Silvibacterium dinghuense: one gene and its partner. The protein of the gene in region 1 interacts with the protein of each later gene in a pairwise test. Links are inferred from orthologs where the notes say so. Each region holds a gene or a part of one and is shown in the gene's direction. Other genes may lie near its edges. The genes, in order: dnaA and ESZ00_RS08075.

The links.
Region 2: the proteins of dnaA (region 1) and ESZ00_RS08075 interact in binary tests that used the Escherichia coli proteins (3 or more experiments, as listed by UniProt). The link is inferred for Silvibacterium dinghuense from one-to-one orthologs.

Annotation. Positions count from the first base shown.
Region 1 is NZ_SDMK01000001.1:1,920,929-1,936,459, reverse strand. What follows is about bases 6,926-9,852. They hold dnaA (chromosomal replication initiator protein DnaA), read left to right. Parts: upstream 6,926-7,637; coding sequence 7,638-9,068; downstream 9,069-9,852. Other genes in these bases: ESZ00_RS07545 (TonB-dependent receptor), read left to right, coding at 9,748-9,852; dnaB (replicative DNA helicase), read left to right, coding at 6,926-7,158. Also shown: ESZ00_RS07580 (TolC family protein), read right to left, coding at 1-420; ESZ00_RS07575 (sensor histidine kinase), read left to right, coding at 908-2,170; ESZ00_RS07570 (alpha/beta fold hydrolase), read right to left, coding at 2,383-3,660; alr (alanine racemase), read right to left, coding at 3,647-4,840; ESZ00_RS07560 (nuclear transport factor 2 family protein), read right to left, coding at 4,852-5,493; more of dnaB, read left to right, coding at 5,764-6,925; more of ESZ00_RS07545, read left to right, coding at 9,853-13,134; ESZ00_RS07535 (hypothetical protein), read left to right, coding at 13,363-14,376; ESZ00_RS07530 (PQQ-dependent sugar dehydrogenase), read left to right, coding at 14,604-15,531. UniProt on the Escherichia coli protein: Plays an essential in the initiation and regulation of chromosomal replication. Binds in an ATP-dependent fashion to the origin of replication (oriC) to initiate formation of the DNA replication initiation complex once per cell cycle.
Region 2 is NZ_SDMK01000001.1:2,057,645-2,065,163, reverse strand. Bases 854-3,836 are described here. They hold ESZ00_RS08075 (HU family DNA-binding protein), read left to right. Parts: upstream 854-2,188; coding sequence 2,189-2,485; downstream 2,486-3,836. Other genes in these bases: ESZ00_RS08065 (metal-dependent hydrolase family protein), read right to left, coding at 3,299-3,836; ESZ00_RS08070 (methyltransferase family protein), read right to left, coding at 2,583-3,302; ESZ00_RS08080 (DUF2461 domain-containing protein), read left to right, coding at 1,052-1,831; ESZ00_RS08085 (DUF3455 domain-containing protein), read right to left, coding at 854-896. Outside these bases: ESZ00_RS08090 (RES family NAD+ phosphorylase), read left to right, coding at 1-458; more of ESZ00_RS08085, read right to left, coding at 462-853; more of ESZ00_RS08065, read right to left, coding at 3,837-4,597; ESZ00_RS08060 (metallopeptidase TldD-related protein), read right to left, coding at 4,680-6,344; ESZ00_RS08055 (metallopeptidase TldD-related protein), read right to left, coding at 6,341-7,519.

The DNA of each region.
Region 1 (15,531 bases):
GAAGCTGGCGGCTTCCGAGGCCGGTAGTCCGAATGGCGTCAGAAAACTGGCGATGAGCGCCGTATTGAAGCCTTCGGCTTCCAGATTGAGCTGGTGGGTTCCACGTTCCGCGTGCGCCGAGATGTTCGGCAGCAGCGCGTTGACCAGCTGTTGCCGCTGTGCCGTGGCCGATTTCTGATTTTCCCGCGCCAGCGTCAGTGCCAGGTTGTTGGCAATGCCCAGCTGGATCGCCTCGTCCAGCGACAGTTTCTTCGCGTCGGGCGAGAGCGCCACGGCTTGTACGCTGCCCACGTAGGCGTTCTGCGCCGAATCGTTCGGATTTGCCTGCCCAAGCGCGGCGGGGCCGGCGCTCATCAGCGCAGCCAGCGCAACAGCCAGCCCGGCCGGATGCGGGCGGCCGGAAAAACGCAAAGCCTTCATGCGGTTACGGAGTCCCTTTCGTCGGTCACCTTTACTTAGATTTTCACGGGGCCGCGGGGATGCCAAATAATTCCCGGCAAATTGTAGGGCGAAAAAGCCTTCGACCCGGGAAAATCTGCCGGGAAAGCTTCTGGACTCCTACGATTTCGCCGTCTCTGGCGAGCGTTCCCGCGCCCGTTCCTTCGTAGTTACCAGTGCCGGAAGCAACAATACGGGGAAGTGCTACATCGTATTTCCACAGAACACCTGTCAGGGCGTTTGGCAGGGAATCGGGCAGTCCGCGGCCAGGGTCCGGTCCGCATCAGCCAAAAAGGGAGGCATTCGGCTACCTGCCAACACATCGACATCCGGAACCTGTTTCCCCCATGCTCGCGTCCGGAGCCGGCTTTCCGATAGATACAGGAAATGCATCTGGCTTTATCTGGGGTCTGGCTTTGATCTGGAGTCTTTTGGAACCGATTTGGGAGGTAGAGAGGTACACGAGGTCATGCTGAGCGCAATTTCCATCCCGTGCGTGGTATTTTTCACCATGGATTCCACCGCAGTCCACGGACTGCGCCAGTCCATGAGACGCATTGGCCTTACGGCCCGGATCGAATCCTTCGATGAGCGGGAGGAACTGCTCGCCCGCCTCAGATCGCATGACACCGATTTCCTCCTGATTGCCGAGGACGCCATGGCGCGGCTCGATATCTTTACTCTTCAGGAATTTCTCGGCCATCTTTCCGCCGCTGCACCGCTCAGCTCACTTGTTCTGGTTGAGCGCGAGCCGGATTCCATGGACGCCGCTCTGTCCGCTGCGCATCGTGCCGTTCTGCAGGGGTTGCAGCGCTCCGATTCCCGCCGCCTGCCCGAATATCTGGAACGGGCCTTCAAGCTGCGGCGCGATCAGAAGATGCGCGCCAGCGTGCAGGGAGAGATCGATCGCACCGCCGAGATTCTGCGCGCCAACCAGAAGCTTATCGCCCTCGGCCGCCTGACCGCGTCCATCGTGCACGAGATCAATAATCCGCTTGAGTCCATCACCAACCTGCTCTACCTCCTCGAGGTCGATCCGTCCTCCGAACATCGCCAGGAATATCTGGAGCTGGCTCAGAGCGAACTCAGCCGCGTCGTCCAGATCAGCCGCCAGACGCTGAATTTCTCCCGTGAGAGCGCCGGCCCGGTTCCCGTGCACCCATCCGAGCTCATCGAAGAGGTGCTCACCCTTTATGGCCGCAAGATCGCGGACAAGCAGCTGCAGGTCGAGCGCGAGTTCGAAACCGCCGAAACGGTGAAGGTCCTCCCCGGCGAAATGCGCCAGGTCTTCTCGAATCTCATCGCCAACTCCATTGAAGCCACCGCGCCCGGAGGCCGTCTGCGCCTGCGCCTGCGCTCAGCCCGCAACTGGGCCGATCAGGGGGTTCAGGGGTTGCGCATCAGCGTTGCGGACACCGGCTCGGGTATGCCGGCGGAGGTCCGCAGCCGCATCGGAGAGCCATTCTTCACGACGAAGGGCGCGCAGGGTACCGGGCTGGGGCTCTGGGTTTCGCGATCCATCCTGCATCGCTACGGCGGCGGACTGCAGCTCCGCTCTTCTGTCTCGGGCGCACATCACGGTACGGTCTTCAGTGTCTTTCTGCCGACGAACATGCGCCCCCAGGCGGTTGTTGCTTCCCGGGCGGCATCGGTTGCATCTACGCCGCAGCAGACGCTGCTCTCGCTCTCAGACTTCGATCCCACCGTTTCGCGTGCCGTGAATAAAGGCTAGGGCGTACCCACCTATAGAGGCACAGGAAACAAAGAATTTATCACTGCATTGTCATCCCGACCGCAGCGAGCCAAAGGTGAGCGAAGTGGAGGGACCTGCGGTTTGCGCCTGTCCGGGTAGAAACCCGCAGGTTTCTCCACTCCGCAGGACTACAAAACAGTCCTGCTCCGGTCGGGATGACAATTTGTGTAATGGCTCTTGGGGATACGGCTCTAGGGCGTTGCATGCCTTGCCATTTCGCGACCAGAGGGAGCGGAGGCCGAAGGCGGAATCGCCCTGCGCGCAGCAGCGCGGAAGGCGCGGTACACAAAAGAGCCGAGGAACCAGCCGTCAAGATAGGCATAGGGCTTTTCGCCGGTCGTGTAGTGGCCGCAGGGCAGCACCTTCGACTCGTAATTGATCCCCAGCCGTGAGAAGTGTTTCAGCGTCTCGAGCGAGTATGCCTCGATGAAGGTCAGGTCATACTTCGCGTGCACCACTAGCACCTGCTTATCGGTGAGTGTCGCAAACCGCTCCATGTAGGAGAACGGGCTGACCGAGGCCCACGCCGTGCGCAGCCCTTCCTGTGTCAGTCCTGCTTCTTCTAGACCCTGGCGGATATGCCGCGTGCTCTGCCCGGTCCACACCACGTCGCCGAATGCGGTGGACGCATGGTTGAAGGCATTCACCTGCAGCCGCGCGTCGTGCGCGCTGGCGATAAACGCATAGCAGGAGCCGAGGCTCGTGCCCAGCACACCGAACTGCTCGTAACCTTGCTCTTCGAGCCAGTCCATGCAGCAGCGGATATCGACCACCGCCTGCCGGCAGGCTGCGATCGTGCGGCCGAGATTGGCGCTCACCGCGTAGTCTGAGCGCTCCAGCTCTGCCGGGCGGCGGATGTCGTGATACGGCTTGCTGAGCCGCAGCGCCGAGATACCGAAGCGGTTGAAGAGCGAGCACAGCACGTTGTGGCTGAAGGCGTCGGCATTCCACTGCGGCATCACGATGATGGCCTGTTTCGGCTTGCCTGCCATCTTCTCCGCCGGAGCCGGATACCACCGTGCATTGACGAGATCGTTCTCCGGATACTTCGTGCGCACCGGCGAGGTGAAGCGCAGGAACTGCGCCTTCTCGATCTCGCCCGTCTCTGCTTTGCGTTTCCACTCTGCGTCGTTAGCCAGCGTCTTCGGCCGCACGTTGGTGGGGAAGAGCTGCGGATAGCGCTCCTCGAGCACGTAGTCGGTCGGCTTCTCGTAGCCGAAGAACGCATCGCTGCGCGCCACGATCTCCGCGTTTAGCGCGGCCATCGCGTCTTCCGCCTCGAAGCGGCTCAGGCTTTCCGGATCACGGCCGCCGAAGAGCTTCTCTCGCAGTCCATGCGCGTCGATGAAGTCCTCAACCCAGTCGAAGCCCCACTCCAGCGGACGCACGATGCGGTTGGAGTCCTCGTTCGTCAGCCGCGTTTCCCAGCAGTACATCCAGTCGGCATACCAGCCCTTATGCGTCGCCATTCTCGTCCTCGGCAATTCTTCGCGGCACGCGCGGCCCGATGGCGCACAGCACCTCGTAGGGGATGGTTCCCTCTATGGCGGCCAGCTCATCTGCCGTAATGCGTGCCCAGCTTCGCTCAGCGCGCTGTTCGCCGAGGATCACGGCCTCGTCGCCCAGCTTCACGCCGTCGATGTCCGTCACATCCACAATGGTCAGGTCCATCGACACGCGGCCCGCAATCGGCGCCCGCTGCCCGCGAATCAGCACTGCGCCGCGATTGGAGAGCAGCCGGTTCAGCCCATCCGCATAACCGACAGGCAGAAGCGCCAGCCGTGTCGGCTTCTCCGCATGAAAGGTTGCGTTGTAGCCCGCCGTTTCACCTGGCTCGATGGTGCGCAGCGAAATCACCCGCGTCTTCCATGCAAGCACCGGCTGAAGCTCGGTGTTTTCCGCGGCCGCGCCTTCGCCGGAGAAGCGTGGCGCGTAGCCGTAGAGCGAAAGGCCGGGCCGCACCATCGCCGCTGCTCCATGCTTGTTTCCGAGCGCTGCTATGGCGCGGGTCATCGCCGGTGTCAGTGCTGTTGCCGAGTTTCCCGCGTGCACGATCGAAGGCGTTACGCCTGCTGCAGCCAGCCTCGCCAGCGCCTGATCGAAGTTTTCCAGTTGGCGCGCAGTGGCAGGATCATCCAGCACCTCGGGCGAGTGGAAGTGCGTCATCACTCCCTCTACGTGTATGTGCGGAGTCCGTGCCAGTGCAGCCGCAAACGCTTCTATCCGGTCGAGACGCACACCCTGCCGCGACATCCCGCTGTCGATTTCGACGTGCACGGCAAAGGACGCAATCCCGCGCTGCGCCGCGGCCTCTTTGATCTCTGCCAGATGCGCTGTCTCCCACACCACCGGCGTGAGCCCGTGTTCGATCGCGGCCTCAGCCTCGCCCTGCCAGATGCCGCTCATCAGCAGTACGCGGGCATCGGGACAGGCCTGGCGCACGGCGATGCCTTCATCAAGACAGGTGACGCCCAGCCATCGCGCACCGCTCTCCACCAGCGCGGGCGCGCACAGCGCGGCGTTATGGCCGTAGGCATTGGCCTTTACCACGGCCATCAGCTCCACACCGGGCGCGGCTGCGCGCAGCAAGGCATAATTGCGCCGCAGGCGGGGAAGCGAGATCTCCGCCCATGTCGGGCGCAGCGACATCGTTCGACCGCCTATGGCTGCGGAGCCGCAGTGTTTGTAGTCGTGGTGGTCGAGCTGGCAGGCGTGGCCGTCGTATTGCTCGATACATTCGAGTCCTGCGTCGACTCCGCGCCTTTATGGAAGAACGGCACGTGGAAGGGAAGTTCGGCATTGCTCTTCTTCTCTGCCTTGGGCTTCGTCTTGTCGTCGGCCTTTTCCACCACTTCCGTCTGCTGCGCGTGGATGCAGACCCAGCCGCCGTGCGCGCGCTGGTAGACATGCGTGAAGATGCCGCGCTCTTCGTGGATCGAGTTGCCCACCTTCCACTTGTGGATGTAGGTGCCGTCGACGATAGTCACATCTTCGACAGTACGGATGTTGACGACCTTGTGCTCCAGGCTTACCGGCTGCGGACCGGTCTTGGCATAGAGATCCGCGATCTGCTGGTTGCGCGTGGTGATGTCGCCGCTGGCCGAGATCTCGAGATAGGTCGGCGCCATCAGGTTCTCGAGCGTATATTGATCGCGCTTCATCAGCGCGGTGCTCCACTGATCTTCAAGACCCTGGAACTGCTTTACTTCTGGTGTCGCTGCCGCGTCGCTTGCCTGCTGGGCAAAGGAGGCGCTGCTTACCAGCGACAGTGTCGCCGTTGCTGCTAGGAGAATCCGTTTCATACGCTGCAAAAATGCTCTCTTTCGATGATATAGGTTTGCCGCCGCCGGCGTCCGCCTGTCTGGGTTTTAGACGGATGATTTCCTAAATTTCCACAGGCCTTGCACAGGAAAGTCTCAGCCTTTCCCTCAGGGCTGCACTAAAAGTAGTTCGCAATTTGTACTTGCATTGGCCGCGAAATGTGCATACCCCCATGAACCGACTCCTCATGCACACTTCTCCACTCCTGTCTCGACCTTGTCATCTCCCCACCACGCGCCTAGCCTATACAGATGGCGACTCCGGCAGACATTTCGTTCGAGCGTGGACTGCCGGCCTCCATCGATGCCGAGCGGTCGATTCTCGGCGCCATCCTGCTCGACAACCAGGCCTATAACGAAGCTGCCGAGAAGATCCGGGCCGAGGACTTTGCCCTCGATTCGCACCAGCGCATCTTTTCGCGCATGGCCGAGCTCATTGACGCCGGCCGCGCCCTCGATATCGTTACCCTCTCCGAAGAGCTTGCCCGCCGCAAGGAAATCGAATCCGTCGGCGGTGTCGCTTATCTCGCCTCGCTCACCGAAGGCCTGCCGCGCCGGCTCTCGATTGAAGAGTACGTCCGGATTGTTAAAGACAAGTCGCTGCTGCGCCAGCTCATTCGGATCTCTTCCGATGCCATCACGCGCGCTGCCGACCAGAGCGAGGAAGCCCTCGAGATCATTAATGCGGCCGAGTCCGCGATGCTCGAGGTCACGGAAAAGGGCATTTCGCGCGGCTTTGCCGGCATTCCCGAGATCGTTCGCGACTCGTTCGGCTCGATCGACAATCTTTATAAGGAAGGCCGCGAGGTTACCGGCCTGGCCACGCACTTCGAAGAATTCGACCGCATGACCAGCGGCCTGCAGAAGTCCGAGCTCATCATCATCGCGGCGCGTCCTTCGATGGGCAAGACCGCATGGGCCATCAACATCGCGCAGAACGCAGCGGTGCGCGGCAACAGCACGGTGGCCGTCTTCTCGCTCGAAATGAGCAAGGAGTCGCTGCTGCGTCGTATGCTCGCCTCCGAGTCGCTCGTCGATTCGCAGAAGATTCAGAAGGGCTTCCTTGGCCGTGACGACCAGGAAAAGCTGGCCGCGGGTCTCGAGCGCCTGGTGGAAGCGCCCATCTTTATCGACGACACGCCGGGCATCTCGCTCACCGAAATGCGCGCCAAGGCGCGCCGTCTGCGCCAGTCGCGCGGCGGCCTCGATCTCATCGTCATTGATTATTTGCAGCTGATGACCGCCAGCACCGGCCCCGGCAAGCGCCAGGAGAACCGCACCCAGGAGGTCTCGGCGATTTCGCGCGGCCTGAAAGCTCTTGCGAAGGAGCTGGAAGTGCCGGTGATTGCGCTCTCGCAGCTCTCCCGCGCCTCCGAACAGCGTGGCGGCGACAAGAAGCCCATGCTCTCCGATCTGCGTGAATCGGGTTCGATCGAGCAGGACGCCGACGTCGTGGCCTTTATCCATCGCGAGGCGTATTACAACCGCGACGAGAACGGCAATCCCGATCCCGACACCGAGGGCAAGGCCGAGATCATCATCGCCAAGCAGCGTAACGGCCCGACAGGTTCCGTGCACCTGGCCTATCTTTCCAAGTGCACAAGGTTCGAAAATCTCGCCTTCGGAGGCGATGGCTATGCGCAATAAAAATTATCCGCGTTTTCGGCAAAGATTTCGCGTGGAGTCACATCGAACCGTCTGTCATGCGCATCGAAAACTTTGCCAGCAAGTTCTTAGGGGCGATTGCAGAATCGCCTGTACCTGGGGCGCGTACCCGTAGCGGCAGCGCCCTGATTCCCCTTTTTCCATCGCGGCATTTGCAAAGAAACGCGATATTTCACACTTCGTGGTGCAACTTCGGCAGCTGAGAAATTTCGCTCCGAAAGCTCCGTAAATCGGCCCCCGAATTGTGCTAGTATCGGCAACGTTCATATGAGATTTTCCTGACGCCTCGCGGCTGTCAGCCCGCTCGTACAGCGCACTGGAATTGAGAACGATCCAGATCATGCGCCTCCTGACCAGCGAATACGCATCGTCTCAGCCCGGTATCATCGGGGCCGCGTCGCATTGGTTACAGGTTTGCTACGAAGCCGGTATCGCCGCGAGCGTTCAAGCAAGGAACCTGAATGTCTTTTGTTGCTACTCCCGCCACCGTGCTCAATCCGTGGGTCCGGATTCTCGGTGCGCTCGAAAAGAAGATCAATCGCCAGTCGTTTGACACCTGGCTCAAGCCCACGCGTTTCAGCCATGCCAAGGAACGCCTGCTCTACGTGCGCATCCCCACGCCGGAGTTCCAGCATGTGGGCGATCACTACGGCGATCTGATCCAGGAAGCCATCGACGCACTGCAGCTGGAGTTCGACGACGTCAAGTTCGTCACTCCCGAGGATGATCCGACCCTCGCTCAGCCCCGTGAAGACGGCGGTTTCCCGCCTGTGCCCACGCACGCGCCCAATGCGCCTGCAAGCAACAGGAATGGTTACGCGCGTAACAACGCGCCCGCGCCGCCACAGCAGGGTCGCTTTGACTGGTCCTCAGCCGCGCAGCTGAACCCGCGCTACACCTTCGACGCCTTCGTCATCGGCGCCGGCAACCAGTTCGCGCGCGCCGCGGCCGAAGCCGTCGCTGAGCGCCCCTCGAAGGCTTACAACCCGCTCTTCCTCTACGGTGGCACCGGCATGGGCAAGACGCACCTCATGCAGGCCGTGGGCCACGAGGTCAAGCAGCGCATCCCCAATGCCTCCATCTGCTACGTCTCGGTCGAGAAGTTCACCAACGAGATGATCAACTCGCTGCGCTATGACAAGATGACCAGCTTCCGCGACAAGTTCCGCTCGGTCGATCTGCTGCTCATCGATGACATCCAGTTCCTCTCGCAGAAGGAGCGCACGCAGGAAGAGTTCTTCCACACCTTCAATGCGCTGCACGAGAACATGAAGCAGATCGTCATCGCCTCGGACCGTCCGCCCAAGGAGCTGCCCGAGATCGAAGACCGCCTGCGCTCGCGCTTCGAGTGGGGTCTCATCGCCGACATTCAGCCGCCGGATCTCGAGACCAAGGTCGCTATCCTGCAGAAGAAGGCCGAGAGCGAGCATGTTGCGCTGCCGACGGACGTGGCGCTGTTCATCGCCTCGAATGTCCGCACCAACGTGCGCGAGCTCGAAGGCGCGCTCACGCGTCTCTTCGCCTGGTCCAGCCTGAACGGAGTGGAGCTGACACTGCCTACCGCGCAGCAGTGCCTCAAGCAGTTCATCGACACGCAGGTGCGCAAGATCACCATCGAGGCCATTCAGCGCGCCGTCGCCGAGCAATTCGGCATGCGCGTGGCTGAACTCAAGCAGAAGAACAATTCGCGCGCTGTCGTCGTGCCTCGCCAGATCGCCATGTACCTGGCCAAGCAGATGACCGAGGCCTCGCTGCCCGAGATCGGACGCCAGTTCGGCGGCAAGCACCACACCACCGTCATGCACTCGATCGCCAAGATCGACGAGCAGCGCCGCGCCGACAAGAACCTCAATAGCACGCTCAACAAGCTGAACGAGACGCTGAACAACTAACTGCTGCGCGCAGGGCGGATCGCCTTCGGCATCCGCTCCCGCTGGCCGTGCAGGTTTCTTGCCTCCGGCCCCCGCTCCCATTGATCGCGTTTCGGGCCTGCCTTCCTCAAGAGAAGAAGGCCCCGGGTGCCCATGTCTCGATTTTGAGACATGGGAAAGTACACATTGACGGTGGGGTACTACAGGACTCTTTCTGACTCAAGGCTCGGAGCTGGGGGCTTGAACCTTTCCACTTCTCAAAGGCGAGAGCCTGCGGGGGGCTTACGGGGGTACCTAAGTGGAAACGCTGTCGAGATTTTTCCGAGGCAAATTCGGACACAAAAATCCGCGATTGTACTTCTTTGGCGTGGACGCAAGGTTATAACCCTGTTACTGTGTTGCCATGTCACCCGCAATTCACAATCTTTGTTGTCGCAAGGTGTCGTGTATTTCGCGGGCGGCTTCCATCGAGGTTTGATCCAAAAGCGATTCTTCGATCGCTCTAACCTCTAAAGTCCGCTGCCAGGCTCCTGGAGCGGCTTCTCTACCTGCGCCGTTGCACATCGATATAGTCCAACCGGCTTGGCACCCGCCACGAGGTGCGAGCCTTTGCCTTGCATTTTAAGGGAGACCTGATTTGAAAGCAGTTGTGACGCTACACCGTTTGCTCGTATTGTTGCTGGTATTAATTCTTATGCCATTGGCATCATTTGCACAGGTGACCAAGGGCTCGATCTCGGGAACCGTGGTGGATGCCTCGGGCGCATCCATTGGTGAAGCGGCCCTGAAGGCCACCAACACCCAGACCGGAGTCGTCTTCCAGGCGACTACCGAGAAGTCTGGCACCTTCCACTTCAGCCTGCTGCCCCCGGGCACCTACAAGATTGAAATCATCAGCGCCGGCTTCGATACCAGGAAGGTGGACGGCGTCGTGGTCACCACCTCGCAGGATACCGGCCTCGGCGCGGTGACCCTGGGCGTGGCCGGTGCGCAGTCCACCGTCGAGGTCTCCGGCTCGACCACGCCGCTCATCGAAACTACCCAGGCGCAGGTCACCAACGACTTCTCCGCCCAGACCATCGCCTCCTTCGCGAACGTGAATGAGAACCAGGGTCTGGACAATCTGGCCCTGCTGGTGCCCGGCGTTAACGCCAGCCGCGATCTCGACTACGGCGATACCAACGGCGCCGCCATCGCTTCGAATGGCAGCCGAGGCCGCAACAACGATCAGCAGATCGACGGCCAGAACAATAACGACAACTCGGTGACCGGCCCGGCGCTTCAGGTCGGCGATGCCGAATTCGCCAGCGAATATCAGATCATCACCAACAACTTCGGTCCCGAGTACGGCCGCAACGGCGGCTCGGTGATCAACGTGGTGACCAAGTCTGGCACCAACAATATTCATGGCAGCATCTACGGCAACTGGACCAACAACGATCTCGAGACGCTGACCCCGTACCAGAAGAACTTCGACGACATCACCGAGAATCCGCGCTCGAACACCGAGTTTGCCGGCTTCACCATCGGCTTCCCCATCCTCAAAGACCGGGTCTTCTTCTTCAACGGCTTTGACCAGCAGCTCTGGCACGAGTCGGAGATCTACACCTCGGGCGGCATCACGCCGACCCAGACCGGCCTGACCGAGGCCGCGGCCTGCGGCGCCGTGAATGCGAATGCGCTTTCCGCGCTGAATACCTATGGCCCTTTCAGCTTCACCACCGGCAACCCGAAGGTGGTGGGGACGCCGATCGAATCCACCATCAACGGCAACAGCAGCTGCCCGATCGAGTACGGCTACGTGCAGCGCAGCGTGCCTGAGCGCTCGCACCTCTTCAACTGGCTGCCACGTGTGGATTATTCGAATGGCCGAGACACGATCGTCGCTCGCTACATCCTCTCGCGTAACAGCTTCTTCGACATCGGTGACAACGGCGCCGGCGGCTGGTTCTACAATGAGCCCTCGCTCTCCCAGGCCGTCAAGCTGGGCTGGACGCGCGCCATCACTCAGCACATCGTCAACGAGCTCTCAGTCGGCTTCGACCGCGAGAACACGCAGTTCGGCGGCAGCAGCAACAACTCCGACCCCTCGACGGCAAACCTGCTGCAAGGCGTGACGCACGTCTACGTCGGCAACACCGCCGGCAACTCCAGCCTGGCCTATGGTCCGGCGACCAACCTGCCCCAGGGCCGCATCGTCAACACCTGGCAGCTCCAGGACAACTTTAACTACCAGCTCGGCAACCATCACCTGAAGGCCGGCGTGAACTGGACCTACCAGCGCTCGCCCAACACCTTCCTGCCCTATGTGAACGGAGAATTCTACTTCTCCAACTGGTCCAACTACATGACCAGCACGCCGTATCAGATCAACATCGCCGACGGCAAAACCACGCTCGACTTCCGCGAGTACGACACCTTCCTCTATGCCGGTGATGACTGGCAGATCAAGCCGAACCTGACCCTGAACCTGGGCCTGACCTGGAGCACCTATGGCCAGCCGGGCAACCTCTTCAATAAGCTCGACACCGAATCGCAGGAAAGCTCCGATCCGCTCTGGGATCCCTCGCTGCCCCTGTCTGTAACCACGGCGACCAAGCTGCCCGCCGATAACCATATGTTCGGCCCCAGCATCGGCTTCGCCTGGACGCCCGGCTTCCTCGGCACCACGCACAAGACCGTGCTGCGCGGCGGCTATCGCCTCTCCTACGATCCGCCGTTCTACAACATCTACCTGAACACCGCCGACTCGGCTCCGCAGGTGCTCTCGCAGTCCCTCACTGAGGCCTCGGAAGTCGATAGTGTTCTGCCTGCGGACCCGACCGGGGCGAATGTGCGCTCGGCGCTCTCCTCTTATTTGACCAAGGGCGTCGCCGATCCGCGCGACTACACCCAGATCAACGAGTCGAAGAATTTCCGCGCCGATTACGTCTCGGCATGGTCGTTCGGCGTCCAGCGCGAGCTCTCGCATAACCTGGTGGCCGAGGTGCGCTACGTGGGCAACCACGGCGGTGATCTCTTCCAGACCATCAACGCCAACCCCTACCTCGAGGGTCTGGCCGAGGCCTTCCCCAGCGCCATTCCCTCCAACGTCACCTGGTCGACGACCAATGGCCGCGAGGATGGCAGCAGCTACATCATCCGTCAGCGCACCAACACCGGCTATTCGGACTACCACGCGCTGCAGAGCGAGCTGCGGGCCAACGACCTCTTCCACCAGCTGATGTTCTCCGCTGCCTGGACCTGGAGCAAGACCACCGACAACTCGAGCGAGATCTTCAGCAGCGGAGAAGGTGGCAACACCTCGGCCATTGCCCAGAACCCGCTGAACTACAAGAGCGGCGAGCACGGCCTCTCGGGTCTCGACTTCCCGCAGAATCTCACCCTGAACTTTGTCGAAAACATCCCGTTCTTCAAGGAGCAGCATGGCCTTGAGGGTCACGTGCTCGGCGGCTGGGGCCTTTCCGGAAACTACTTCATCGCTTCCGGCCAGACCTACACCCCGATCCAGTACGGCTTCGACGACTACGGCAGCCACTCGGGCGTCTCCGACTACACCTTCAATGGCTCCTACGGCGCGGGTCCGGATAACCTCCGTCCCTTCCTGGGCAGCCGCAAGGCGAATGTGCAGCAAGTGGGCGCCTATGCCGGCGACGTCTGCGCCTACTACGGCGGAGCTTCCTGCAACGCCTCGGCCACCACGCTGATCAGCTGGAACAATGCCAACAAGACCGACGATGCGAGCGTGCAGACGGTTTCGAAGTCCGACGTCCGCTACATCATGAACAGCACCTACGCCCAGAAGGCCTTCAACTCACCGTGGGGCAATGTCGCCCGCAACGATGCCCGCGACTTCTGGACCAACACCGCCAACCTCACCGTGACCAAGAACTTCAAGCTGAACGAAAAGATGAATGCCCTGGTCCGCGCCAACTTCTCCAACGTCTTCAACCACCCCAATTACTCGAGCGTCGATCCTTACCTCGACGATGCCGGCCTCTATGCCTCGTACACCGGCTTTGGCAATCCGAAGGTAACGACCTCGAATCCTCGCCAGGCGACCTTCTCTGCGAAGATCAGCTGGTAGTGGCTTAGCTCTTGGCTTCTAGCTAAAAGCTGTTTTCTGCGGGCTCCGGCATTCTTGCCTGAGCCCGCATTTTCTTTTGGCTGCGAAACACAAAGGGTACCCACATCCTCGACACTCTCATCTGAGCCCTGAGCCCTGAGCCCTGAGCCCTGAGCCCTGAGCCCTGAGCCCTGAGCCCTGAGCCCTGAGCCCTGTGAGCTACACTGCTCACAGGGTCACTCCTCACCTATGCGTCGCCGCACCCGGCTTACCATCGCGATCGTTGTTCTCTTCCTGCTGCTCGTTGGCGCTGCCATCTACCTTCGCAAGAAAGCGCCGCCGGAAGCGGCGCGGCTGCTGCCCGAATCCGACGGCATCGTCTACGTGGACCTGCGCCCCCTGCGCGCTGCCACGCACTTTGACCGTCATCCCGTGGCGCACGATCCTGACTACCAGAAGTTCATCGATGCTACCGGCATCCAGCCCGAGCGCGATCTCGACGAAGCTGCCTTCGCGCTCCATCGCATGAGCGACCCCAAGGGGCCGAATGGCCCGGTGGCCTTCTCCGAGGTGTTTGTTGGTCACTTCGATGGACGCCGCGTTGCCGCGTGGCTGCAGGGAGAGTCCGCTTCGACCGAGTCCTACGCCGGTCACGATATTTACAGCATCACCAATGACGGCCGCACCGTGCGCGTGGCTCTTCTCAGCTATGACATGATCGCCGTCAGCAATACTCCTTCGGCGGAGCAGATTCACTCCATTCTCGATCGCTATCGCACCGCCGCATTGCCGTTCACCGGCTCCACGCTGCTGGCGAAGCATTATGTAGACGTGCCGCTGCTCTCGCTTGCCTGGGGCATTGGCCAGATCGGTCTGCCGCTCGGAGATAACGACGGGCGCCTCAGCGTCATGGGACTGTCGCTGCCTCTCGCGCAGGACGCGACCTTTGTCGCCTCGCTCAGCTGGGCCGGAAAGACGCATCTTCGCGTGGAAGAGATTGCCTCCAGCGACGCCGATGCCAAGGCGGCCGTGGACTCCCTGGGCACCCTGCTCAGCCTGGCCCGTGCCGCCGCCGACCAGCCCGGTATCTCGACCGATCCGGCTGAAGCGGCTGTCGCCAGCGATACCCGCACCCTGCTGGACAGTGCCCGTATTGATCAGCATCACAACCGGGCCGTACTGACGGCGGCGATTCCGGACGATCTGCTGCAGCGCCTGGTTGCCGTGCCCGCTACGCTTGGCCGTACATCCGCATCACACTGAGGTTTTCGTTCCCTGCATGAGCGGCATGGTTCCCTGCACGATCCGGACGGTTGAGTGCTGAAACGAGTACACTGCTTTCCGGGGAAGCGTAACCATCCATTTGCTTTCCGTGGTTGTTTCAAACCTGTCTAAACTCTCGTTCGTTTGGGCGCCGTTCGCTTTTTTGCATACCTGGCTCGTCTATTGACGCCATTCACTGCTTTCGCTCACCGCTTCAGGAGGAACGAATGTTGAGCACTCATCTGCTCCGTCTCGCCCTTGCCCCTGCCGTCTGTGGCCTTTTGGGCTGCGCTGCTTTTGCTCAGGATTCCGGTCAGGTTCTCACCGGCCAGGATGCCTTTACCAACTATCAGAAAGAGAAGCCGGGCGTGACCCGCAAGCTCACCGTCGCCGATCTGCCCGCTCCCTATGCCACCAAGGGTGTCGATAACGGAGCGCAGATGGTCCAAAGGCCGGAAGGCGCCATGCCGATCGCGCCGGACGGCTTCAAGGTCAGCCTGTACTACACCGGACTCAACCAGCCGCGCCTGATTCGCAAGGCGCCGAACGGCGATCTCTTTGTCGCCCTCAGCTATGAGAACAAGGTAATGGTCTTCCGCGGCGTCGGCGCCGACGGCAAGCCGAAAGAGGTCTCGACCTTCGCCGACAATCTCAATCTGCCCTTCGGCATCGCCTTCTATCCCGCCGGTCCTCACCCGAAGTGGGTCTACGTCGGTAACACGGACGGAGTCGTCCGCTTTCCTTATAAGAGCGGCGATCTGAAGGCGACCGGCGCGGCCGAGCAACTCGCCGAACTGCCGGGCGGTGGCAAGCTGCGCGGCGGTGGCCACTGGACGCGCGATATCGCCTTCTCGAAGGACGGCAAGCGGATGTTCGTCTCCGTCGGTTCGCACTCGAATGTCGATGATTCCGACACGCATCCGGAGGAGTTCCACCGCGCCGATGTGCTGGAGTTCACCCCTGCCGGCAAGTTTGTGAAGATCTATGCCTCAGGCATCCGCAACTGTGTGGGTGAGGCCATCAATCCGACGACCGGGCAGCTCTGGTGCTCGACCAACGAGCGCGACATGCTCGGCGACAACCTGGTGCCGGACTACATCACTCATGTCCAGGAGGATGGCTTCTACGGCTGGCCCTGGTACTACATGGGCGGCA
Region 2 (7,519 bases), 130 kb from region 1 along the record:
CCGATGGCGGCCGCTTCAACGGTCCGGATCGCGGCGCCTGGTATGCCGGCCTGACGCGCGAGACCTCCCTTGCCGAAGTCGCTTTCCATAAGCTCCGCCAGCTCGAAGAAGTGAACTGGCCCGAGCCTGAAGTCTCCACCTTCGACGACTATCTCGCAGACTTCTCCATGCCCGTGCATGACCTCACCGGCGGCGAGCCTGAGATGGAAAAGTATCTCGAGAAGGAGCCGATCCCGGAGTGCTATCGCGAGCCGCAGCGGCTGGCGGACACGCTGCTCGCGCAGGGCAGCAATGGCATCCTCTATCCCAGTGCGCGTCTCGCACGCGGGACATGCCTTGTCTGCTTCCGTCCGGCGCTGGTGTACCACGTGCGCCGCGGAGCGCGTCTCGAGCTTACCCTGCGGGCCGGAGAACGCTTCTCACTCCGGCAGGCGCGGGAGATCGAGCTCGAAGAGTAAGCTCTACCGCGTGTAGAAGCTGTACGTGGCGGTGTAGGCAACGGGCAGCTTCGCCCCGGGGCCGGGACAGACCACGGCCGGAGCCTTGCCGCCCTGCGTATTGGTGCGGGTAATCCATGCCACGGAGGCGAACTGCCCGCTGCCCGAATTCGGCACCGCTTCGAGCAGCAGCCACGGCACCGCTTTGGAATCCGGAGAAGCCTGCGTAGCCAGGACCTTGCCTTTTACCTGGCTGCCGTCGTTGAGGAGCCATGTAGGCCCGGCAAAGTGCGTGCCGATCTGTGTCCCCTGCGCGTTGAACAGCTTGGCATCCGGAGCCTGCAGAACCCACTGCCGGTCCGTGCAGATGTATATCTGCAAGCCCTGGCCCTGCGCGGTCATCAGCAGATGCGCGCCTGCTGGTGGGTCGACCGGAGAAGCTCCGGAAGACTGGGCCATGCCTGCGCTCGCGCATAACAGCGAAGAGCATGCGAGCAAAAGCCAATGCAAAGTACGAGGTGCGGTCATCGATGAGCTCCTGAATGGAAATGCCGGCAGACAGGCCCGCAGGCCTGAGGAAATTCCCATCTCATTCTCAGCATAGAATGACCGGCATGCAGGCTAAAGCAGCAAAAAAAGCTGTAGCGAAGAAGAAGACTTCAACTGCGAAGAGCCATCCGACCGCAGTCCCTTACTTCCGCGAAGCAGGATTGAAGTTTCTCCGCGACCTCAAGCGCAACAACCGGCGCGAATGGTTCGAAGCGCGTCGCGAGGTCTATGAGCAGGAGCTGAAGCAGCCCATGCTGGCCCTCATCGAACGCCTGACCGCCGGCATGATGGATTACGCTCCCGGCCACATTCGTCCCGCGCACAAGAGCCTCTTCCGCATCTATCGCGACACGCGTTTCTCCGCCGACAAGACGCCGTATAAGACGCATATCGCCGCATGGTGGACACATGCCGGCCTGGAGAAGACCTCGGGAAGCGGCTACTATCTGCAGATCGCACCCGAAGGCGTGCTCATTGCTGCCGGCGTCTACATGCCGCCCAAGGAGCAGCTCTTCGCCATCCGCACGCATCTGCTCGCGCATCACGAACGCTTCCGCGCGCTCGTGGAGGACAAGAAGCTTCGCCGGGTCATGAATCTGCATGAGCCGATGGCGCTCACGCGCCCGCCGAAGGGCTTTCCGGCCGAGCATCCGGCGCTGGAGTGGGTTCGCTGGCGACAGTGGGGAGTGCTGGCTGAGCTGCCTGCCGCAACCGCTCTCAGGCCCGATCTTTCTATCACGATCGAGAAATATTTTCGTCTGTCCACGCCGCTGGTCGGCTTTCTGAATGAGCCGCTGCTCGCCGCTGCACAGCCGAAACGCAAGCCGCTTTTCGGGCTCTCTTAAGCGATCGCGTCGCTGTGGCGCGGCGTGAAATCGCTGCATGCGCCGCAACCTCCACAGGGAGGCGCGTGTCCGTATGGAAAGCTGTTTTTCTCAATTACGAGGACAAAAAGTGCCCGATTTCGGGCAAAAGCAGCCAAAAAACACAGAAATACCGATAAAAACCTGTGGAAACCGGGGTTTTGCTGTTGACAACGCCACCGGAAAAGCCGCAAGGTAAACGGCGGTAGGTCTCTCAGACCCGCATAAACAAAGGACGAAAGCAGTTCCGGCGAGCGGCGAAGAAGACTGGCAAGGCGGTTGGAGAGGTTGCGCAGAATTTCTCCATTCGCGAACAAACGAAATCTGAGGAGGAAACACATGGCAGCAGCTCTTACCAAAACCGCACTGGTCCGCCTTCTGGCGGAGAAGCTCGAACTGACCAACAAGCAGGCCGCGGCCTTCCTTGACCTGCTCGCGGAAACCGCGATCAAGGAAACCAAGAAGAACGGCGTATTCGTGATCCCTGGCCTGGGCCGTCTGGTCAAGGCAGAGCGCAAGGCGCGCATCGGCCGCAACCCGCAGACCGGTGAGCAGATCAAGATCAAGGCCAAGACCGTGGTCAAGTTCCGCGTGGCCAAGGCCGCGAAGGATACCATCGCTCCGCCGAAGAAGTAGTCATGGCATTGCAGGCAGCCGCCGCCTGAAAAGAACCATAACGCGGCAATCACTTATTAGGGAGAGGGAGACGGATCTGAGGCCCGTCTCCCTTTTTTCATGCCTTGCGCACGAACAGCGCTCGCACCACCAGTGACAGCCCGAAGCACACCAGCAGTGCCTGCGTCAGCAGCTGCGCGTTATAGCGCCACGCCAGCACGGCAAATGCGATCAGCATGGTCAGGTAGAAGCTCTCTGCCACCATGGCCTGTGCCCACGCGGGATGCAGAGAGGATGCTGCCAGCTTCGGTTTTGCGCTGGGCACAAATCGCGGTACTCGCGCGCAGTAGTCGAGATACGCCTGCCCTTGCTGCCCGGTGAGATATGGCTCTTCTCGCAGGATCAGCCGCAGGACCTGCACAAAGCTCAGCACGATGAACACCAGGGCTCCCGTCACCGGCATCAGGATCGAGATACCCACGCCGAACAGCCATGCGCCGAAGTAGAGTGGGTTGCGTACGTGCCGATACGGCCCGGCTGCGACCACTCCCTGTGCATGCATCGTCGCCGACTGCACGATCGAGCCGCCGAGATAGGCTGTGCCCCACACGCGAAATGCAGCGCCGGCTGCGATGCATGCCAGCGCTGCCAGCGTGATCGTGAGAGAAGCCGTCTCGAGCGGCATGACGCGTCCCAGCTCGCCCGAAAGCTCGAGCCATGTCGTTGTTACCCGAGCCGCGCCAGCGCCATAGCGTAGCCATGGCGTCCAGAAGCCCAGCACATAAATCAGGAACCCGATCCAGATGCGAAAGCGAAACTCAAAGCCCGTTGCCTTCATGCGTGTGGTATCTCGCTCTTATAGACGGTGCCAGACTTCATCACGAACGGCACATGCTGAAGAATGCGCACATCCTTCAGCGGATCGCCCTCGACCGCGATGATGTCGGCCCATTTGCCCGCGTCGAGGGAACCGATCTTGTCGCTCCATCCCATCAGGTCCGCTGCGTTGAGCGTTCCCGTCTGGATCGCGGCCAGCGGCGTCATGCCGAACTGATTCACATACACATCCAGCTCATGCGCGTTCAGTCCATGCGGATAGACTGCTGCATCCGTGCCTAGCGCAACCTTCAGCCCCGCGGCAATGGCTCGCTTGGCATTCGCTTTCTCCACCGCGCTCACATCCTTCATCTTTTGGGCATAGAACGGAGGAAGCTTTCCGCTCTGCTGCATCCAGTCGATGAGGTACGCCGTTGGCACAAAGTAGGTACCGTGCGCCTTCATCGCCGCAATATCCTCGTCGTTCATGTATGAGCCGTGCTCGATGGAGTCAACCCCGGCCTCTGTCGCCCACAGGATGCCCTGCGATCCATGCGCATGCGCTGCCACCTTGCGCCCCAGCCGGTGCGCATCGGCGACGATGGCCTTCATCTCCTCGAGCGTGTACTGCGATGCCTGCGGGTCGTCGCCCTTTGAGAGCACGCCGCCCGTCGCGCAGATCTTGATTACATCCGCGCCGTATTTGATCGTCTCGCGAACCTTGTGCTGCACCGCTTCCACGCCGTCGGCCACACCGCCTGCCTGCACGTGGTAGCCGATCGGCAGCAGGTTCTCATCGCAGTGGCCGCCGGTGATGCCCAGCGGTGGCCCGCTCACCTGCATGTGTGGCCCCTCCACCAATCCTTCGTTGATGGCATCCCGCAGATCCACATCCGCATAACCCTCGGCGCCTACGTTGCGTACCGTCGTGAATCCGGCTTCGAGCGTTACCTTCGCATTGCGTGCGCCGATCAGCGCGCTCTTCGCGACCGAGGTTGCCAGTTCTGTGTAGGGATCGAAGTCGGTGGCGCTTGTGAGATGCGTGTGCACGTCGATCAGCCCCGGCATGACGGTCATTCCGCGCAGGTCGATCTCCGTGTCTCCGGCCTGCTTCGGCGTGGAGGCTGTGGGCGCGATCGCCGTGATGCGGTCGCCGGTTACGATGATCGTCTGGTCGGAGGGCTCCGAGCCGTCATGCACGTTCAGCACGTGTCCGGCGCGGATCAGTGTGCGTGCGGGTGTCTGCGCGAAGACTGGCAGCGCAATAAGGGCGGCGGTGAGAGCGGCGGGAACCACAAGACAGCGAAGCACGTGCATCGACGAACCTCAAGCTCTGGTATGGAAGTCCCGCCAGTGTAGCAGGGCCGCCGCAGGCATGACTGCGACGGTGCAATCACCGCTATTGTGGCGGAGGATAGTAGGGCAGCTTGTCGTTCCTCTGCTCTGCCTTCTTCACCGTCACATCGTCAAAGAGCAGCGGCGGCGCAATCACGGTGCTCGGAATGTCGCCGAAGGTATTGGCGACATATGGATTGTTGCCCACCGCCAGGATTCCCGAGCGCAGCAGCCGAAGGTCGACATCGCCCAGCTGTGCTCCGCGCACCATCTCGCGCGAGCCATCCGACACCTTGATGCGGAACAGCGTGCGTGGACGCTCCGTCCCGCTCAGCGTATCCACCAGGTACACCGAGTCGAGGCCCTGGTCCTTGCCCATGGCCACCAGTTTCTTCTCAAGCTCGTCAGGCGAGATGGTCTCCGAAGACTCGATGTGCAGTACGCCCACGCGCGGTGTTGCCGCGCCAGCTGTTGCCGCTCGCGCGTGGCCGTTCGATGCAGGAAAATCGCGGATCGGTTCTCGTCCGGTGAGATAGCTCAGCAGTCGCCCATTGTCGACCGCTGTAACCGCCTGCGCCGGCACCCCTTCGTCATCGATCGTGTACGCGCCCAGCACCGGCTTGCCGTCGAAGGTAGTGAGCGAAGGATCGTCGATCACTTTCATGAAGTCCGGCAGCACACGCGTGTGATAGCTCGAAGCGAACGGCCCAACCGTGCGTGCCGACGATCCCAGCTCCGGCCGGTGTGCCGCCAGCGCCCGTGCGAACAGCTCGTCGAAGACGTGTGCCGATGCGCCGCCCGAAAACAATACCGGTCCGTGATATTCGTCGGCCATCACAGGAGCCAGCCGCAGATTGTTTAACCCGGTAAGCATCCGGAGAATGCCATTGTGGAAGTGTTCTGCGCTGCCCAGGTCTGCATTGGTTACGCCGCTCACGCTGTAGGAGCGTTCAAGGCGCATGCCGTCTGCTGCCTGCGCTTCGGCCTGCACCTCGGCGCGATAGGTTACACCGCTCTTGCGCACGATAGTTCCCTCGGTGTTCACCAGGTATTCGGTGCGCAACCGCGACTCGAGCGTGCCTTCGCTTGTCTGAATCTCTGCGGCAAAGTCTTTCGTGGCCGCATCGCTGCGGTAGGTTCCCGTCGCCTCTACCAGGCGTTGCATCCACGCCGCGCGGTCAAGATCGGGGTGCGCCACCGGCGCAATCGACACCACCGCCTTCTCGTGCGAAAAATCATCGGCCTGTGGCGGAGTCTGCACCGACTTGAGCGCTGCCTGCTTCGCCGTCAGGTTGTTGAGTGCATTCTTGTAGGCTGCGTCCGTCGCCGCCCACAGCGCGTAGCGCAACGCCATCGCGTCATTGTCGATGGACGTGACTTCAAGCGAAGCATCGCCGCGCTCGCCCGAGGAGTCGAGCTTGTAATCTCCCACCCGCACCACTACGCGTGCAATGCGCCGATGCGTCTCGTGCTCGCCAACCAGAGCGCCATACCCTGCTGATGCTTCGTACTGCGTCACATCGTCGATGCGGTACTCGATGTAATATGGCTTCTCGAAATTTTGTAACTGTAGCTGGGACTGATTCCGATGCAGCTCCGTCAACATCGCCGTCAGAACCGGATCTTTCTCCGCGTCTGCTGTATTGGAAGAAGCTTGCGTCTGTGCTGCGGCGGAAATCGGCAGTACCAGCGCAGCGCCCAGCAGCCCGTATGTCAGTGTACGGATCATTCATGCACCTCCGGAGCTGCCGTGGAGACGGCCGTCGGCGGTGGCAGAATCGGCGGCCGCGCCGTACCCTGCTCCTGGCGTTGCGTCTCGATCTCGCTGACCAGCATCGCCGGCGCAATGGCCGAGACTGGAATGCTCCCCGACTCGGCCCCGCATTCTCCGTTGAATATCTCCGGATGATTGCCCGTCGCTACGATGCGCGTCAGCGCCGCCTGAGGCGTGCCTACGATGCTCACCCCGCGCACCAGCTCATCCGGCCGGCCGTCGGTATAGACGCGATAGACCACCAGAGGAATCACCTGGAAAGCCTGCGGTGCCGCGCGATTCGTCACCGCGAAGCCCGACGAGATGTCGTCGAAGTAGAGCCCGTAGGGCTTGTTCTGCTTCTTGGCCTCGTCGATCAGCATCTGCCGCAGCTCCTTATCCGGCACTGTTTTCGTTGAGCTCACGATCAGGTTCCCTTGCCGGCCCGTCGGCATCAGCCCGATCTGCGCGCGTCCATGCCCATTCGAGCTGGCGAAGCTCGCGATGGGCAGCCGCGACATGAGAAACGTCTTCAGCACGCCATCCTGGATCAGCGCCACCCGTTCCGCACGCTGCCCTTCATCGTCATAGCTGTAATAGCCGCTCAGGTATGTGCCGTCGAAGGTCGCCATCGTCGGATCGTCGGCCACCGAGAGGAACGGCGGCAGAATCGCCTTGCCGATGTCCTTTGTAAAGGTCTGCCCTTCCTGGTCGCCACGCTGCCGCTGGCCTTCCAGCCGATGTCCCAGCACTTCGTGGAAGAACACCGCTGCTGCGCGGCCCGAGAGCAGCGCCGGTCCATCGTAGGGCTGTGTCACAGGCGCCTTGCGCAGGTCCTCGAGGCTCGCGCCCAGCTTGTGCATTGCTGCTTCCATCTCTTTTTGCGAAGGCAGCTCGGCCGCAGTTCTGGCTTCGAAGGTCTGCGCGCGGAAGAGGTCCATCCCGTCATCGGCGCGCGTGCTCGCAAATACCACGACGCGCGCCAGCTGGTGTGGCGTCACCACCTTCGCGCCTTCAGAGGAGACGAAGTATCCGGTCTCACTCTGTGCCGTCATCATCACGAAGTTCGTGTACACGTGCGGATACTCACGAAAGACTGCCGACAGCGCTCGCAGCCGCTCGCCCCATGCCGCGCGGTTCACGGAGAGGGA